4 regions of the Streptomyces sp. ML-6 genome follow, and region 2 is predicted to be linked to each of the others. Evidence: riboswitches for the same ligand, from Rfam matches in the RefSeq annotation. Region 2 holds a riboswitch; each other region holds the start of a gene.
What was found. A riboswitch is a leader RNA that binds a small molecule or an ion and turns the genes downstream of it on or off. The one in region 2 is predicted to bind cyclic di-AMP.

Region 1 (3,012 bases), 440 kb from region 2:
AAGAACCCAGCATGCGCGTTTCCCTGCCCACCGCTGTCCGTCGCCGTCGCGCCCTCGCGACCGCCGGTACCGTCGCCGCCCTCGCCCTGGCGCTCACGGCGTGCGGCTCCTCCGACGACCCGAAGTCCGACGGCTCGTCCATGCCCGGCATGAGCCACGGCTCCGGCAGCGCATCCGCACCGGCCGCCGCGGGCGGTGCGTTCAACGACGCGGACGTGAAGTTCGCGCAGGAGATGATCCCGCACCACCAGCAGGCCATCGAGATGGCGGAGCTGGCCGACGGCCGGGCCGCCGACGCCGAGATCAAGAAGCTGGCCACCGCGATCGAGGAGGCCCAGGACCCCGAGATCAACACGATGAAGGGCTGGCTGAAGTCGTGGGGCAAGCCGCTGCCGGAAGCCCCGATGGGTGACATGCCCGGAATGGATCACGGCTCGGACGGGGCGGGAATGCCCGGAATGATGTCCGACAAGGACATGGACGACCTGAAGGCCGCCAAGGGCAAGGACTTCGACAGGAAGTTCGCCCAACTCATGATCGCCCACCACCAGGGCGCGGTCACCATGGCCCAGGACGAACAGAAGAAGGGCGACAACGCCGAGGCGAAGAAGCTCGCCGAGGCCGTGGTGACGGCCCAGACCGCCGAGATCGAGCAGATGAACAAGATCCTCGAAAGGCTCTGATCCCGACAGGAGTGCGGGCCCCGAAGAGCGGGGCCCGCACTTCCCGTATTCCTCGTCCGGGCGAGAAATCCGGACGAGGGGGCGTACGAACTCGCGGGGGTTCTACCCCGTTTTACTCACCGAGTGATAAGGGTTGTATATCCCTTTTGTGCGGTTTTGATGTCATTCAAAATGTGCCTTTTGCGATTAAGTGGCGCGTGTCACGTCCGATGTCCGTGAGGGTGCCCCGGATGGGCCGGTTCCCTTTCCGTGCAAGGGAATTCGGCCGTTCGTTGTGAAGTGCGTTACCGAATTCCCGGTCATTCGATCTTGTGAATGAATTGCGTGCGGAATTCTGGTCTTGTTCCTTTCGGTGTTTCTCGCCTACGGTCACCGTCAATCCGGACGGAACGCCGAATCCTGCCGCTGTCCGGCCATCCGACTCACCCGTGCACGGCAGGAACGGGGGACCCAGGCAAGCCGCCGATCCGGTCCCCGGAACGGCTCGGGGTGAAGCCGCATCCGTGTGCGGCCGGGCACCTCCCGCCCGAACCCGACAGCTCACCTCGTAGGCGACGGAGAGGAACTCACCATGCTCGCAAAGGGCGCGTACCGTCGTCGCAGGCCCGTCCCGCCGGTCCGGGGTCTCATCGCCGTGGGCACGGGCGTGGCCGCCCTCGTGCTCCCGCTGGCCGTCGCCGGAACTGCGTCGGCGACCCCGGCGCCGTCCACCGGCGTCGTCGCCGCGCAGCCCGCGACGTACACGAACGATCTGGACGGCTGGATCAAGGAGTCGCTGGCCGTCATGGCCCGGCACGGCATCCCCGGCAGCTACGAGGGCATCCACCGCAACATCATGCGCGAGTCCTCCGGCAACCCCCGGGCCATCAACAACTGGGACTCCAACGCCGCCGCCGGCACGCCCTCCAAGGGACTCCTCCAGATCATCGACCCCACGTTCCGTGCCTACCACGTGCCCGGTACGTCGATGGACAGCTACGACCCCGTCGCCAACATCACGGCGGCGTGCAACTACGCCGCCGCCAGGTACGGGTCCATCGACAACGTCAACGGGGCCTACTGAGGCACCGCACGGTCAGTCCGGTCGCGGGGGCGTCCAGTCGGCGTGCCGCAGGATGGCGCGGACGGTGACCCGCGACGGCGCCAGCCGCAGCGCCCCGTTGCGCAGTGCGATCGCCACCGGATGCGACAGCTGCTGCCCCATCCGGCCCGCCCGACGAGCCGCCCTCGCGACCGACTGGCTGCGGGGGCGGCGCTCGGCGTCGTAGCGGCGGAGCGCCGACTCGACGGAGGGCCCGGCGCGGAGCGCGGCGGCCAGCGACACCGCGTCCTCCAGCGCCTGGCAGGCGCCCTGGCCGAGGTTCGGGGTCATCGCGTGGGCGGCGTCGCCGAGAAGGGCGACCCGCCCGACCGCGTAGGAGGGCAGCGGGGTGACCAGCTCGTTGACGTCGTGGTGCAGCACGGCGCCGGGCCTGGTCGCCGCCAGCAGGGCCGGAATGGGGTCGTGCCAGTCCCCGAACCGGCGGCGGACCTCGGCGAGCGGGTCCGGATGACGCACCCCGGCGGGCGAGTTGAACACCGCGTGCCACTCGGCCCGGCCGTCCGCGAACACGATGTGGCCGAACTCGGCCCCCCGGCCCCAGGTCAGCTCGAAGTCGGTGCGCAGCTCCACCGGCGACTCCGTGATGGCGCGCAGCACCGTCGAACCGCTGTGGACCGGGCCGGGGTGCCCCGGGAAGAGCTGGGCGCGCAACCGGCTGTTCACACCGTCGGCGGCCACGACCAGATCCGCGTCGAGAACGGTGTCGCCCGCGGTGAGCCGCACCCGGGAGGCGTCGGAGCGGTCGACGGAGGTCACCTCGGCCCCACCGACCAGGGCTCCGGCGGGCAGCGCCGTGCGCAGCAGCCGGTGCAGCACGGCCCGGGGAATGCCCACGATCGGGGTGCCCGACTCGCGTTCCAGCGCCGCCCCGTCCATGCGCGTCAGCAGGCGTCCGCCCGGGGTGCGGGTGCCGCCGGTGTACTGGGGCCGGGCGGCCGCACGCACCGCGGCCCCGACGCCGAGGGCGTCCAGCGCGCGGATGCCGTTCGCGTGCAGGGAGATGCCCGCGCCCGCGTCGTCCGGTCCGCTGCCGCGCTCGACGACGGTCGTCTCCCAGCCGGTACGGCGCAGCCCGATCGCGGCGGCCAGCCCGCCGATGCCCCCGCCGACCACCACCGCAGTACCGCCCATGCCGGCCCCCTCTTCCGTCCCGTACCGTCACGCCCTCGGGCTTCTATGGCTGTAGAAGGAGAGTACTACGCGGCCTCTACAGGTGTAGAAAGAGGG
Region 2 (3,012 bases):
ACCCGTAGCGGTCCGCGATGGCCCGCACATGGGCGTTGTACGTGGCGATCTTGCCGCGCAGATGGCGCAGCACGGGGACGCCGCGGGTGTCGAAGCCGGTGGTGATCATGACCGTCCCGACCGATCCGGTCAGGTCGGCGACCGCGCGCTCGAAGCGCTCGGCCACGTCGTCGGGGTCGGTCCCGGGGCGGATGATGTCGTTGCCGCCCGCGCAGAAGCTCACCAGGTCGGGGGCGAGTTCCTTGGCGCGCGGCACCTGCTCCTCGACGATCTGGTCGAGGAGGCGTCCACGTACGGCGAGGTTGGCGTACCGGAAGTCCCCGTGGGGGCCCACGTCCGGTCCGGTGTCCGGGAGTTGGTCCGCGAGGAGTACCGCGAACCGGTCCGCCCAGCCGACGAAGGTCCCGTCCGGGCCCGGGTCGCCGACTCCCTCGGTGAAGCTGTCGCCGATCGCCGCGTACGACCCGATGACACCATGTCGGTTGGTGATGCCACGTTGATTTTTTCTCGAATCGTCTGCCACAAGCGCTTATCCTGCACCGACGAATGTGACCTACGCGACCGTAATATGGGGTTGACGAGAGGTGAGATAGACCACCCGGTCAGTTTTTGGCAAAGGGGGAATACGCCGAAGGGGCGGTGCGCCGTCGCGCACCGCCCCTTCCGTTTCACCCGGGCCGGATTCCGCCGTCCGGTTGCCCGGCCGTACGGATCAGGCGTGGATCCACACGGATCAGACGTGGATGCCGTGCGAGGCCAGGTAGGCGATGGGGTCGATGTCCGAGCCGTACGCCGGACCGGTGCGGACCTCGAAGTGCAGGTGCGGGCCGGTGGAGTTGCCGGTGGAGCCGGAGAGGCCGATCTGCTGCCCGGCGCTCACGCTCTGGCCCGCCGAGACGGAGAGGGAGGACATGTGGCCGTACTGCGAGTAGCGGCCGTCGGCGTGCTTGATGACGACCTGGTTGCCGTACGCGCCGCCCCAGCCGGCGGTGACGACGGTGCCCGAGGTGATGGCCTTCACGCTGGTGCCGGTGGAGACGGGGAAGTCGATCCCGCTGTGGCTGCCGCTGGACCAGTTGGAGCCGGAGGCCCGGTAGTTGGTGGTGTGGTTGCCGGGAACCGGGTGGACGTAACCGGAGCCGGCGCCCTGAGCGGCCGGGGCGGAGGTCGCGGCCTTGGACTGGGCGGCGGGCGCGGTCTTGACCGGAGCCGACTTGACCGGGGCCGACTTCTTCGCGGTCGAGGGCACCGAGGGGGCCTTCGACGGGAGGGACGAGCCGGTGCCCGCGCCGGTGGACGCGGCGCCGCCGGACGCCTTGGCGCCGAGGGTCAGCTTCATGCCCGGGAAGATCAGGCCGGGGTTCTCGCCGACGACCTGGCGGTTGTCCTGGTACAGCTTCTGCCAGCCGCCCTGGACCTTGTGCTCGGCCGCGATCTTCGCCAGGTAGTCGCCGGGGACGACGGAGTACGTCGTGGCGGCGGGGGCCTGCTTCTGCGCGACCGGCTGGGCGGGCGCGGTGGTGACGGGAGCCTGCTGCGGCACGGCGGCCGGGGCGGCCTGCTCCGCGGCGTGGGCACCGGTGGCGCCGAGCAGCGGGAGCGCGATGACGGCGCCACCGGCGCTCGCCGCGACGACGCCGCGGGCGATGGGGCCGACCTTGGGACGACGGTGCTTACCCGATATGGGCATGAAGTATTTCCTCTCCGGCGCCTGCGAGGTGAGCTGTCGGGTTCGGGCTGGAGATGCCCGGCCGCGCGAGCGCGACTTCACCCCTAGCCGGCCGGATTTCCCGGTCGGCGACTTACCTGGTTCCCCCGCTCCTGCCACGCGATCAGTGGGTGCGAATTCCGGGCGGCGGCAGGATTGGGCGGTCCGTCCGGATTGACGGTGACCGTAGGCGAGCCGGGACACCGAGAACAAGCCACGAGTTCCGGGCCGGATTCCACACCCGGGAAATCGGCACGGAATTCCGGTCACCCTCCGTGGATTAAGGATCTTGCCTTTCCGCGCCGCGCACGGAATTCCCGACCGCTCCTTCGCCACACACCGTCACGGATATGATCCCGCTCACCAATGGGCGGCCATCCCCCACGCAATCCGAGCAAGTTGCTCGAAAGCGCACATTTTGGACATGGCTCGCGCGTCGCCCCTTTCGGAGCCTCAGCACGCGCGTCAAGATCCCCCGGGGCGGGGCGTGCGGCCCCGAGTCGGTCGATCAGCGCGTACCGGGCAGCCACGTGCTCGACCCGGGGCCTCTGCGGATACCCCTCACCCGGCCACCCCGCATCGGTGAAACAGCGGTTGAAATCCCATTTCGCCCAGTCGACGGGAGCGCTGGAGAGCAGGGTGTCCAGCTGTTCCAGGAGATATTCGCGCACATCGGTGCGGGCCGGTTCAGCACCAGCCGATTGCGGCAATCGGCCCGCTTCCCGCTTGGGAAGTGCCGCACCCGGTCCGGGTGCGCACGATGGAGATCATTGTCCGGGTCAGCCCTTTCCGGTTCGACCCGGATTTCGAAGGGCCGGGAGGACGGCTCCGGCTCCTTCGCCAGGGGCTCGGCCGCCACGAGGGAGAGCTTCGGCCTCCAGTTACAGGTGGATCAGCTCGTTCCGCTCGGTGAGCCGCAGCGCGTCACCGCTGTCCGCCCCGGCGAGCAGCCGGACCCGGCCCGCGGGCCATTCACCGGGCGGACCGGCCGCAGGAACAAGGGAGTTCGCGAGGGTCACAGGGGTATCGACAGGCAATGGCCGAGATGATTGCCTGAGGAATCCATGTCGTATCGTCGCGGGAGTGGCCTTGCCGGCGACTCCCGCCGGCCCCAGAGACCTTCCAGGAGTCGCCGTGACCCAGCAGTTGCCGCAGATCCCGTCGACGGAACCCGAGCTGGCGGGCGTCCGCAACTTCCGCGACGTGGGCGGCCTGCCCGCGGCGGACGGCCGACGGGTGCGGCACGGGCGGCTCTTCCGCAGCGGTCACCTCGCGCACGCCACGGCCGAGGACGCAGCCTTCCT
Region 3 (3,012 bases), 6.2 Mb from region 2:
GAGACCTACTGCCTCGGCCAGGCCGGCTCCTGCGCGGCGGCACTGCTCGCCGCGGGCGCCCCCGGCCGCCGCCACGCACTGCCGGGGGCCCGGGTGGTGGTGCAGCAGCCCGCACTCCCCGAGCCCCTGCGGGGCCAGCCGTCCGACCTGGAGATCGAGGCGCGGGAGCTGGAACGGGTCCGGGGAATGCTCATCGACCTGTTGGCCCGTCACACCGGCCGCGACGCCGGACACATCGCCACCGACATCGAGCGCGACCTGGTCCTCGACGCGGCGGGGGCCAAGGCGTACGGCCTGGTCGACCACATCATGACGAGCCGCAGGGCGTCGCTCCCTCCGCACGGCGCGCGGTGAACGCCCGATGCAGCCGCCCGACTTCCCGCCGCTCCCCGCACTGACCCGCGCCGAGGGGGAGTTCATCGACCGCTACCTCGAAGTCCTCGACCAGCTGGGCCGGATCAACCCGGCCCGGGGCAGCGACACCTACGGGGCGTTGCGCGCCGCGCAGGCACTGGTCTCACGGGCCGGCGACCTGCGGGACGCGCTGGCGCTGATGCACGAGCGCGGGGAGGCCCGGATCCATGCCGCCACCCTGGCCCGGGCACTGCGCGTGCTGGACGGGGAGCGGCGGGCCGGGCGCGTCACCGTACCGCCCGCTCCGGCGAGTTGACCGGCGCCCGCCCCTTCGTGACCGCCGGAGGGTGCGCAACTCCCCCGCTCCGGAGCGCGGCGGGCGTCACCCAACTCCCGTACTCGACACGCCCGGAGCGCATGGCGAAATTCCTCGCTCGTTCGGCGTAGGAAGTCCCTCGCGCGAGGGACTTTCCAACTTGCGTTTTCCGCGTGACCAGTGGGCGGAATCAACTGTTCCGCCCCTGGTACGGGACCGGGCCGAATATCCCGAACAGCCATCGGAATCGCCACGTCCACTCGAACGGGTCAGTCGTGAGGAGCCTCACATATCCCTGTTTCGGCTCGGAAATCCGGCAGTGAGTGCGTCAAGATCCCTGGGACGACAAGCCCCCGCCACCGCGGCGGGGCGGTCCGGGCGGACGCCGAGTCCTGCCGCCGCCCGGATGCCTGGTCGACGGAAGTGGATCGGCAGGAGTGGAGGACCCGAGCACAACGGGTCGGCCGGAACATCGGTCGTCCCTCGGGGTGAAGCCGCCGAAAGCGGCCGGGCAACTTCGCCAGCCCGAACCCGACAGGTCATCCTTCACAGGCGGCTGACGAAGGGTTGCGCATGACTGCGCAGGTTCATGTCCCGTCTCTGATCGCCCGGGCCGGTACGGCCTCGGTTCTGACGCTCGCCGCCGTCGGCGGCACCGTGCTCGCCCCGGGTGCCACCACGGAGGCCCAGGCAGCGACCCGCTCGATGAAGGCACTCAGCATCGCCGCGTCGAAGAAGGGTTCGCCCTACCGCTGGGGAGCCGCCGGCCCCCACCGTTTCGACTGCTCCGGCCTGACGCTCTACTCGTTCAAGAAGGCGGGCAAGAAGCTACCCCGCACGGCCCAGCAGCAGTACAACAAGACCCGTCACATCTCGGCCTCGAACCGGCAACGTGGCGACCTGGTCTTCTTCCACTCCGGCCGCAGCGTCTACCACGTGGGGATCTACGCCGGGAAGGGAAAGATCTGGCACTCGCCGAGGACCGGCGCGGTGGTCCGGCTGGAGAAGATCTGGACGAGGAGCGTCTACTACGGGCGGGTCCGTTGAGGCACGCCCAGCGGCCCGGGACCGCCTTCCGCGGGCCGTGCCCCGGACGGGCGGTGGCGGCGTCCACCGCCCGTCCGGCCCCTCCTCAGGCGTGCACGGGACCGGGCCACGGGAGCACGATCCATACCGTCTTGCCGCCGGCGGCGGTGGGGGTGACCGCGAGCCGTCCTCCGTATTCCTTGGCCAGGGTCCGGATGATGACCATGCCTCGTCCGTTGTCCTGCTGGACGGCCGCTGGCAGTCGCCGGGGCCACCGGGGATGACTGTCCGTCACCCCCAGCGACAGTTGTTCCTCCCGGTCCAGCCGGAGGTCCACCGTGAAGGTGGGCGACTGCCCGAAGGTGTGCTGAACGGCGTTGGTCGCGAGTTCCGAGACGATGAGCCGGATGCCGTCGGCGAATTCGGTGTCGGCGGTCAGGCCCCATTCGGTGAGCACCATGGCCACGTACTTCCGGGCCGCCGCGACCGAGACCGGCTCGCTCGGCAGAGTGACGCTTGCTTCCTGATGATCCGCCATGGCAAGCCGCCCCTTTCCCACCCGGACCGACCGGCTGTCGCTCCGGGTCGTGCTTCGCGCCAGATTGCCACCGATGCTGCCCTCTGCAACGGTGATCCACCAAGATATGCATATATCTGTCGCTCGATGCGGTGAACCCCCTCACGCGAAACCGTGCGCGGGCGACAATGTCCGTCCGGCGGGCGAGGGAGGGAGGCCGTGGATGCGGCACGGTCCTGCGGTACGGCGTCGCAAGCTCGGGGAGGAGCTCCGGAGCCTGCGCCACACATCGGGGCTGACCAGCCGGGACGCCGCGCGGATACTCGGCTGGCACCAGTCGAAGGTCAGTCGGATCGAGACCGGTGTCAGCGGGGTGCGGCCGGCCGATGTGACCCGGCTGCTGGACGCCTACGGCGTGGACGACACGCAGTTGCGGGATCTCCTGGCGACCCTGGCGGGTTCGGCCGGCGGGGGCGGCACCGGGTGGTGGCACGCCTATCGCGGCCTGATCCCGCCCCAGTACCGCGATTTCATCAGTCTGGAGTCCCAGGCGCGGACCGCGCGCACCCTGGAGACCTCGGTGGTGCCGGGGCTCCTTCAGACGGCCGACTACGCGCGTGCGGTGACCCGGGCTTCGCTGGACGGACTGCCCGCCGCCCGGCTGGACTCACTGGTGGAGGTGCGCCTCGCCCGGCAGGGGGTGCTGAGCAGCGATCCGCCGTTGCGGCTGAGCGCGGTGCTCGACGAGGCGGTCCTGCGGCGGGAGGTCGGTGGGCGCCGGGTGATGAGGGATCAGTTG
Region 4 (3,012 bases), 4.1 Mb from region 2:
CCCGGACCCCGACACCCTGGACCTCGCACGGCGTGACAATCAGCACCTCGGATACGGGCACGGCATCCACTACTGCCTGGGCGCGCCGCTCGCCCGGCTGGAGGGCCGGACCGCGCTCGCCACGCTGCTGAGACGCCTTCCCGACCTGCGACTCGCGGTGGAACCAGGCGATCTGCGGTGGCGCGGCGGGCTCATCATGCGCGGACTGCGCACCCTTCCCGTGGAGTTCACGCCGGAGTCCGGACGGGCCGGAAGTGACACTCCGTCAACTCTGTGACTTTTACGTGATCCGCGCTGCATCGACTTGTGACTCGTGTTCGGGTCCGGCTAGGTTCACCGTTCGACCCACCAGTCACACGTCAGCTACACGGAAGGCAACCCCATGGGCTCCGCGAACGGCAAACACCGTCGCCCCCGTCAGGCACCCGCCATCGTCGTCGCCGCGGGCGTGACCGGGTCCGCCATCGCCATCCCGCTGCTCGGCGCTTCCGGTGCGCACGCGGCCGACGCCACGACCTGGGACCGGGTGGCCGAGTGCGAGAGCGGCGGCACGTGGAGCGCCGACTTCGGCAACGGCTCCTACGGCGGGCTCCAGCTCTCGCCGGAGACCTGGAAGGCGTACGGCGGCGAGTCGTACGCCGAGCGCGCCGACCTCGCCAGCCGGGCGCAGCAGATCGCCGTGGCCCAGAAGGTCCTGGAGGACCAGGGGCCGCAGGCGTGGCCCAGTTGCGCGGTCATCTCCGGCCTCGCGACGGACGGTGCGCTGCCCGGCGTCGACCCGGGGACCGCGCCCGGCACCGACCCGGGGACCGTGGCCTCCGCGGACCCGGAGCGGAGCGGGAAGCCCGCCGGGGAGACGTCGAAGCCCCCCGCCGGCGAGGCCGATCCGTCGGAGGGTGCCACGGGCGGTGCGGGTGCCGTGGACGGCGAGGACGGTTCGTCCGCACCGGGCGGCGCCGACGAGCCGTCAGGGGCGGTCACGCCCTCGCCCGACCCCTCGTCCGGAACCCCCACGGCCCCGTCCTCGGAGGGCTCCACGGAGGGCTCCACGGAGACCCCGTCCGACACGCCCGAGAAGTCCGTACCGTCCGGTTCACCTGAATCGTCCAGCGGTCAGGGTGGAAAGCACCGCGGTGCGCCGGCCGTCGAGGACGGCCGCGAGGTGGGTGTCGACGAGGGTCGCGAGTCGGGCCGTCACGCCTCCCGCGGCGGTGACGGTGCGCGCGGCACGGACGTCCCGGCCGCCGGTGACCCGTACACCGTCCGCCCCGGCGACAACCTCTGGGCCATCGCCGACGAGCAGAAGGTCCCTGGTGGGTGGGTTGCGCTGTACGAGGCGAACAGGGCCGAGGTCGGCTCCGACCCGGATCTCATCCTTCCCGGCCAGCGGCTCGACCTCGAGGTGGGCGCCGAGTGAGAGCCGCGTGAGAGCGGCCTGATGGCTGGCTGAAAAAGACCCCGGAACCGGGGCAGTTCAGGGACCTATGTCCACTTATGCGTAAGTGAGACATGGGTCTCTTTGCGTCAACTGGCGTGTCGCGCGCCGGGAGCCCTCGCACATCGGGCCCGACCTGCGGAAACGATGGATCCTCAGATGCAAGTAAGGGCTTATTGTCCGATGTGTCCATCTTTGAATGTGGGGGTTGCGTATGTCTACGGTCGGAACCGCTCGCACCGCGGGCCCCGTCGACCGTCACGCCGAATCCTGCCGTCGGTCGGAGGGAACAGACGCGTAAAGCGCCGTAGGCAGGAGCGGGGGACCCAGGTAGGCGCCGGCCCCGATCGTCGAAGGACGCATCAGGACCGGCTTGGGGTGAAGTCGCGTGCTAGGACGTGCGACCGGGCAACTCACTTGGCCCGAACCCGACAGCTCACCTCGTAGGCGTCGGTGAGGAGAAGTTCCATGCTGTTTTCCAGCAAGGGCAAGCACCGCCGCCCGTCCAAGGCGGTCCGCATCGCCACGCTCGCCGGTGTCACCGGTGCCGCCGTCGCCGCCCCCCTGATGGGTGCGAGCAGCGCCTCCGCCGCCTCCGTCGCCACCTGGGACGCCGTCGCCCAGTGCGAGTCCGGTGGCAACTGGTCGATCAACACCGGCAACGGCTACTACGGCGGCCTGCAGTTCTCCCAGTCCAGCTGGGCCGCCGCCGGCGGTCTGCAGTACGCCCCCCGCGCCGACCTGGCCACCAAGGCCCAGCAGATCGCCACCGCCGAGCGCCTCCTCGACATGCAGGGCCCGGGCGCCTGGGGCTGCGCCCGCGCCGGCGGCCTGACCAACGACGGTGTCGACCCGGGCGTCGACACCGGCTCCTCCGCCTCCACCGGCTCCACCGAGAAGTCCGGCTCCACCCAGCAGCAGAGCGCCCCGGCCGCCCCGAAGCAGCAGTCGCAGCCGACCCGCCAGGCCCAGCCGAAGCAGGAGCGCACCGAGGCCCCCGCCGCCTCCCGCTCCGAGCGCTCCGCCGCCCCGCGGGCCGAGGCGAAGAAGACCGTCACCACCCCGACCGGCAAGAAGGTCAAGAAGGGTGACGGCGAGTACGAGGTCGTCGCCGGCGACTCGCTGAGCAGGATCGCCGCCGAGCAGGGCGTCAAGGGCGGCTGGCAGAAGCTGTTCGAGCTGAACAAGGACATCGTCGAGAACGCCGACCTGATCTACCCGGGTCAGCAGCTGCACCTGACGAAGTAACCGGGACTCTCTCCTCCCCCGGCAGCCCCGGGCCGCGCGACCCTCCGTACGCGCGGCCCGGGGTTTCCGCCTTCCCGCCGCACGGGCGGGCCCCGGCCCTCCCTGCACGGCCCTCTCCTCGCCGGAGCCCTCCTCCCCGTAAAGGGGAGGGACTGTTCAACTCCTGTAGTTACTGACCGGTAAAAATCTGGTCTTTCCTCCCGGATTGTCCGCCCCCGGGTCCTTTTTCGTCCCAGGGGACGGGCGGTCGTCGGGCTGATCGGGCCGGGCCGGTTAGGCTCTTGTCGCAAGGCCAAAGCGACCCTGCACAACCAGCGTCATATCCCAGA

Region 1: linked by a shared signal. The riboswitch ahead of OCT49_RS32815 (transglycosylase SLT domain-containing protein) and the one ahead of OCT49_RS30950 (M23 family metallopeptidase) in region 2 are both predicted to bind cyclic di-AMP.
Region 3: linked by a shared signal. The riboswitch ahead of OCT49_RS03475 (C40 family peptidase) and the one ahead of OCT49_RS30950 (M23 family metallopeptidase) in region 2 are both predicted to bind cyclic di-AMP.
Region 4: linked by a shared signal. The riboswitch ahead of OCT49_RS12580 (transglycosylase family protein) and the one ahead of OCT49_RS30950 (M23 family metallopeptidase) in region 2 are both predicted to bind cyclic di-AMP.

Annotation. Positions count from the first base shown of each region.
Region 1 covers NZ_JAOTIK010000001.1:7,478,114-7,481,125, forward strand. The annotation lists gene OCT49_RS32810 (DUF305 domain-containing protein) at 12-683, shown strand; cyclic di-AMP (ydaO/yuaA leader) riboswitch at 1,064-1,252, shown strand; gene OCT49_RS32815 (transglycosylase SLT domain-containing protein) at 1,255-1,746, shown strand; gene OCT49_RS32820 (FAD-dependent monooxygenase) at 1,759-2,916, opposite strand.
Region 2 covers NZ_JAOTIK010000001.1:7,042,964-7,045,975, reverse strand. The annotation lists gene OCT49_RS30955 (SGNH/GDSL hydrolase family protein) at 1-523, opposite strand, end outside; gene OCT49_RS30950 (M23 family metallopeptidase) at 734-1,690, opposite strand; cyclic di-AMP (ydaO/yuaA leader) riboswitch at 1,694-1,848, opposite strand; partial or broken gene OCT49_RS30945 (alpha-galactosidase) at 2,191-2,558, opposite strand; gene OCT49_RS30940 (hypothetical protein) at 2,590-2,727, opposite strand; gene OCT49_RS30935 (tyrosine-protein phosphatase) at 2,843-3,012, shown strand, end outside.
Region 3 covers NZ_JAOTIK010000001.1:806,769-809,780, forward strand. The annotation lists gene OCT49_RS03465 (ATP-dependent Clp protease proteolytic subunit) at 1-354, shown strand, start outside; gene OCT49_RS03470 (hypothetical protein) at 362-670, shown strand; cyclic di-AMP (ydaO/yuaA leader) riboswitch at 1,068-1,240, shown strand; gene OCT49_RS03475 (C40 family peptidase) at 1,244-1,717, shown strand; gene OCT49_RS03480 (ATP-binding protein) at 1,803-2,234, opposite strand; gene OCT49_RS03485 (helix-turn-helix domain-containing protein) at 2,437-3,012, shown strand, end outside.
Region 4 covers NZ_JAOTIK010000001.1:2,914,683-2,917,694, reverse strand. The annotation lists gene OCT49_RS12590 (cytochrome P450 family protein) at 1-277, shown strand, start outside; gene OCT49_RS12585 (transglycosylase family protein) at 383-1,417, shown strand; cyclic di-AMP (ydaO/yuaA leader) riboswitch at 1,729-1,900, shown strand; gene OCT49_RS12580 (transglycosylase family protein) at 1,904-2,683, shown strand.